Regions from separate parts of the Paenibacillus sp. MDMC362 genome, predicted to be linked through region 2. Evidence: riboswitches for the same ligand, from Rfam matches in the RefSeq annotation. Region 2 holds a riboswitch; the other holds the start of a gene.

Region 1 (3,129 bases), on a different contig from region 2:
TGCTACGGCCTCGTAATGTTTGTGGATTCGGGTGAACAGCCAAATGATCAGCGGCAGGAATATCAAGACGGTCCACACTTGGGCAAATTTCGTAAAGAAGAAGATCATCGTCACGATAAAGCTGATACAGGCGCCGGTAGTGTTAATGATCAGCTTGACGACCCATCCTTCGGGCTTTTCGCGAATCCACTTCACCATCATCCCCGTCTGGGAGAGGGTAAACGGGATGAACACGCCGACGGCATACAGCGGAATCAGATGCTCGGTTTTGCCTTCGAAAGCCAGCAGCAACAGAATAGAGAAGAATCCAAGTATAATGATTCCGTTCGAATAACCCAGACGGTCTCCGCGGACGGTGAACATTCGGGGAATGAATTTATCTTTCGCCAGATTAACGGCAAGCAGCGGGAAGGCGGAATATCCCGTGTTGGCAGCCAGGATCAGAATGAGAGCCGTTGTTCCTTGGATGAAGTAATACAGAAAGTTTCGTCCAAAGGTATGCTCGGCAATCTGGGAAACGACCGTGACTTGCTCACTGGGGCTGACCCCATAGTAATAGGCCAGGTATACGATGCCCGAAAATAACAGGGCCAGCAAGGATCCCATCGCGACCAAGGTTTTGGCTGCATTATTCGGAGCGGGATCTTTGAAATTCGGGATGGCATTGGAGATGGCCTCAACGCCGGTCAGGGCGGAGCTGCCCGAGGCAAATGCCCGCAGAAGCAGGAACAAACTCAGCCCGGCGACAGGCGTGCCGATAGGCGTATGCAGCTCCGGAGATGCATGGCCTGTAGCAATGTTGTATATTCCAACGCCAATCAGGATAAACAGCGCGAGTACAAACAAGTAAACCGGATAAGCCAGTATGGAGGCCGACTCTGTAACCCCTCTTAAATTGAGTACGGTCAAACATAGCACGAACACGATGGAGATGGGCAGATTGTAGGCGTGCAATTCCGGAAATGCCGATGTGATTGCGTCCGTCCCCGCCGACACGCTGACTGCAACCGTCAGAATGTAGTCAACCAGCAGGGAGCCGCCGGCGACCAATCCCGGATACATGCCCAGATTCCGTTTGGAAACCACGTAGGCTCCGCCGCCATGCGGATATGAAAAAATAATCTGTCTGTACGACAGGATAAGTGCCAGCAATAAGACCAGGACGCCGACAGCAATCGGTATGGAGTACCAATAGGCAGCCGCGCCAACGGTCATCAAGACGATCAGGATTTGTTCCGGTCCATAGGCCACGGACGATAAGGCGTCGGATGAAAGGATGGCCAGCGCTTTGGTTTTGTTCAGCTTTTGCTCGCCCAATTCCGTAGATTTAAGCGGTCTTCCGATGAGGAATCGCTTGATTGAAGATAACATGGTTGTTTTCACCGCCGATTAAGATTAAGTTCATGATGAAAGCTGACTGATTGGACTTCAATCGGTGTGTTTCATGTGCAGGTCATACGAAAGGTCACCATTCCTATGCTGATTTTTGGCAAACAAAAAACACAGGTTAGAACCCTGTGTTTGATCACAAGTTCACAACCCTCCCGATCAACGCTGACGAGGTTAGCTGTCGGATTCGGGCGGTGAGAGTCGCCCTACCTGATGCCGTCGCGGCGTACGTACGCGATGCATCCGGATTCACCCCATAGTATGGATGAAGGATCCTATAGATATCCCTCCATACGATTGGTTCCCCCGCTTTCCATCAAGGAAATTAAGCGAATGTCATGTGAATATGAAGAATGTTTTCGAAGCTGAATAGTATATTACGCCTGCTCCAATCGTTTGTAAAACACCCTCCAACGAAAAATTAAGCAGAATTATTTATAAAAAATGACAAATAAGCGCTTACATGAATATGTGGCTTTGACAGGCTTTGTTTTTTGCATGTTTGCTACAGAAATCATGACTTTCTATATGCTGTACTTGCCAGTTGCTCAGGATGGATAGACGCCAATACAAAACAAATTCGCCATGCCGGTCTCGGGGGAGGAGACATGGCATGGCGAATTTTTGGGAGTGGTCCATGATTTGGCAAGGAAGAGAAAGGGTCTGGGTTTCTCTTCGTTGCTCTTGATAGGAATTACCCGGAAGGAAGTAGAATGAATCACCGATGCAGAAAAAAATGTAAGACTTTACTGGAGCCCTGATTTTCTTTTAAGATAAGGGGATATGATTCAGCGTGTACAAGGGGGAATAGACGAAATGACTCAAGCGATGATTCATCAGGAAAACGGCGTGTTTCCGGCGGTCTGTCCGTTGGATTGTCCCGATACTTGCGGCCTGCTGCTCCATAAAGAGAACGGAAAAATCGTGAAGGTTACCGGTAATCCGGATCATCCGATTACGCAGGGAGCCATCTGTAATAAAGTCCGAAATATGGCACATCGGGTGTATCATCCGGAGCGCGTGCTTTATCCGCTGCGGAGGATAGGGCCCAAGGGCGAGGGCGCTTTCGAGCGAATCAGCTGGGATGAAGCGGTTCAGGAGATTGCTGAACGCTACAAGAAGCTGATCGAGGAGCACGGCTCTGAGAGCATACTGCCTTACAGCTTCTACGGCAACATGGGAATTTTGAGCGTGGACGGCATGGATCGGAGGTTCTTCAACAGGCTGGGCGCCAGCCGGTTGAAGCAATCGATCTGTAATTCCGCAGGCAATGAGGGCTGGAAATCCGTTATGGGGTTTAATGGAGGCACCGTCCCGGAGGATACCGTACATGCCGACGTCATCATCGTCTGGGGCGGCAACATCGTCAGCACCAATATGCATCAGGTGGTGTTGGCAGAGAAAGCGCGCAAGGCCGGTGCCAAGGTCGTTGTCATCGACGTGCATAAGAACCAGACGGGGCAATGGGCGGATTGGTTCATTCCGCTGTTTCCGGGCACGGATGCGGCACTGGCCGTCGGCCTCATGCACATCATGTTCCGTGAAGGCTTGGTGAACGAGGAATTTCTCAGCGAGTATACGATCGGTCATGAAGCCTTGCGTGAGCATGTGAAAGACTATACACCGGAGCACGTATCCTCCATTACCGGAATTCAAGTTGAGGATATCGAGAGGCTGGCCGAGCTGTACGGCCGGGCAGATACTTCCTATATTCATATCGGTAACGGTCTTCAGCATCAC
Region 2 (3,129 bases):
GCCGTCTCCGTCTGGCTTCCCGGACAATCGTCTGCATAAATCGTTTACCCATTCCACGCCCGCACCAATCAGGCCGCATGCCAAGTCCGATTCGTGTAACCTCATGCATCGGAAACAGCTGGGCAAATCCCCAGAGGGCCTCCCGCTCATCCAGAACCGAGATGTACTGTCTCTGGCGAATGTCCGGATCGCCAAACTCCACCTCAAGCCCTTTCATCTGCTCCCAGGGAAGAAAACCATAGATATTATAGGGAGGAGGGTAGACCCAGGCGCATATTTCTTCGGCGTGTTCTTCACGCATGACTACGGTGTGAAATGCAATCGGTGCGGTATCCATTTGCGATGTCCTCCTATCGTCTGCATAAAATAATAATCATATTACGAACATCCAATTCGCATCAAAAAAGCCCGCAAAAAAGAGGTAAGGCCTCCTTTAACGGGCAAGCAGTATGTATAGGGAAGATTAGCCTCTATAGCTTAGGATGATTCACCGACCGACTCTGCATACTTATCATCGCTCATGAGACGCTTTGCACCGACGTATCGCTGATCGTAGTAATCCTCTGCGAGGCGGTTGATAACCACGCCGCGGTTGGAGGAAGCATGGGCGAATTTGCCATCGCCGACATAAATGCCGACGTGGGAGATGCCTTGGCCCGATGTGTTGAAGAACACCAAATCGCCAGCGCGCAGCTCCTTACGGGACACGCTTGTCCCCATGTCGAATTGAGAGCCGGATTGATGCGGGAGCTTTAGACCGAGTTTAGCATAAACGTACATGGTGAAGCCGGAACAATCAAATCCGCTGGTGGTAGTACCGCCGTAGCTGTATTTTGTACCTAGAACCTTATCGATTTCCTGATCCAGCGCACCATCAGCAAACACGCTGCCAACGCTCAAAGTAAACAACAGCGTGATACTTAGCGCTGCTGTCGATAATGTTTTCTTCAGCATGGTAAGCTCCTTTTTGTTGCCGCGAGGCATAGCAATCTATATATTAAAGCACTTACATTAATGACAAAGTTGTTACTGCGTCCATTCTATCAGACAGCAAGCGGGATTGGCAATTATTTCTTGATGGATTTCGCTATTTTTCATTAGCATTAGCTGTCGAAGCACCAAACAAAATCAATATTTTTCCAAATCAGCTGTTTAATGAAGGGAGAGAAGGGTATATAAAGGATAGATGATGTGAAGACATGGCGAAGTGAAGTGAACTTGTATAATAAATTTCATTTTTTTTCGAAAAGCGGGAACTTTTTTGCTGTCCTGAACGTTATAAAGGTATACACACAATCAACCAAAGAAAAAAGCCGCTGGATGAGATCGGCACAATCTCATTAACCCAGGGCTTTCTTGTAAGAGTAAATCAATTAAGTTCCAACATTAATTGTAGTTCACAGCTACGGATTTGTACGTATTCTGACTCATAACTCTCTTAGCGCCTACATATCGTTTGGCGTAATAGCTCTGGCTCAGCGGACTGACAATGACACCGCGCGAAGATGAAGAATGAGCGAATTTGCCGCTCCCGACATAAATACCCACATGAGATACACCTCTACCGGATGTGTTGAAGAACACGAGATCGCCAGCTTTCAGGTTGCTCTTGGATACGGCCGTACCTACTTTGTATTGAGCTGCAGACGTACGCGGCAGGCTAAGACCAAGCTTCTTGTAAACATAGCTGGTGAATCCGGAGCAGTCAAATCCATTCGTTGTAGTTCCACCTGTTTTGTAAGAAACACCAATGGCTGGTTTGATTGCAGTATTTAATTTGGAATCGGCGAAAGCGCTTCCGGTCCCTAATGTGAGTGCGAGTGCGAGGCCTAGAGAAACAGCCGTTAACTTCTTTTTCAAAACAAAAGCCCCTTCCATTGCCTGCGAGGTTAGCTTAAGGGTTCGGTTGAAGGTCCCCTATGATCCCTCTCTTGCGAGATCAATTCACCCAAAACGGATCCCCCGCTTCCCAAATCGTTATGGGAATTCGGCTCCTTAAAATGTTGATGAACCCATTCATTGACGTTTGACGTTCCAACATAGTTAGCGAATTACAACGTTCCTACATAAAAGTTACAGTAAAGATGACAAAGTTGTTACTAACATATTCGTTATTTTAGCAGAGTATTAACAATTTGGCAAACGAGGAAAGATTATTTTTAAACAAAAAAACCTGTCCCCATCTTGGGGATACAGGTTTTTTTGTAATTTGGCGTTCAAAAATTTGTAATATTGAGGATAATTGAACTCTTATTTTCTGTAAAATCTAGCGCGGGATAGAAACGTGTCGCTTCTGATTACAGCTTATTCACGAGCGTGTTTCATTGTTTTAGGGCGACGAACTGTAACCATTAAGGATGCTGTGAGGAGGAATCTCTCCACAAATGATATTGAGCGGACATTGCCCAAATTTGGAAAAGTCCATTCAGGAAATAAGAGGCCTGCTGAATAATTAATCCGATCAACCCGGCCCAGAAGAGCGAGGCCGAACTCAGGAGCAGCAGAATGACACAGGCGGATCCGCCGATGGTGACGGATAACAGCATCGCTGTGCCCAAACGACGGAAGAGCGCATGGATAGAGCTGACCATGCTGGAATTTCCGGTACGGCCAAATTGCATATAAAGCAATAACAGGCGGATCAGATAGGCGTACAAGAACCAGACAGCTGCATAGGGCAGTGCATGAAGCAGCAGAACAGGCTCCTGAATTCCATTCAGCAGAATCGGCAGGATTTTGGGCAGAATCCAGTAACCGGGCCCGAAGGTGAGAATAAGCTCAACCAGATAGAATGACGTTACGGGTTTCCACAGTTTCCGCATGCCTGTGAAGAAGAATAAACCGCGCTCACCCTTGGCTTCCTGGTGAAGGTTGTAGAAGATGCCGGCCCGAATAAGCGGGGTGAGGACCATCCTGATCAGGAGTAAACCGGCAAGAAGCCATCCGTAGGTGTGTACTGTGCTGCTCAAGGACAGGCTCATCTCGCCCTCGTAGAAGAATAAAAGACGGCTGAGCTCGTTAGGAGCGGCATCCGGGTATCGCATCAGAAGGGGGACGACTGCCGATTTTACGAGTCGGTACAGGCAATATCCCCACAGCAAACGGTATAAGAAGAGCAGAATCGAGACG

Evidence for each region. A riboswitch is a leader RNA that binds a small molecule or an ion and turns the genes downstream of it on or off. The one in region 2 is predicted to bind cyclic di-AMP.
Region 1: linked by a shared signal. The riboswitch ahead of DP091_RS18040 (APC family permease) and the one ahead of DP091_RS29915 (C40 family peptidase) in region 2 are both predicted to bind cyclic di-AMP.

The regions. Positions count from the first base shown of each region.
Region 1 is NZ_QLYT01000035.1:66,936-70,064, reverse strand. Features, by position in the region: gene DP091_RS18040 (APC family permease) at 1-1,371, opposite strand, end outside; cyclic di-AMP (ydaO/yuaA leader) riboswitch at 1,537-1,731, opposite strand; gene DP091_RS18035 (molybdopterin-containing oxidoreductase family protein) at 2,206-3,129, shown strand, end outside.
Region 2 is NZ_QLYT01000085.1:12,346-15,474, reverse strand. Features, by position in the region: gene DP091_RS29925 (GNAT family N-acetyltransferase) at 1-337, opposite strand, end outside; gene DP091_RS29920 (C40 family peptidase) at 478-951, opposite strand; gene DP091_RS29915 (C40 family peptidase) at 1,387-1,860, opposite strand; cyclic di-AMP (ydaO/yuaA leader) riboswitch at 1,864-2,003, opposite strand; gene DP091_RS29910 (hypothetical protein) at 2,352-3,129, opposite strand, start outside.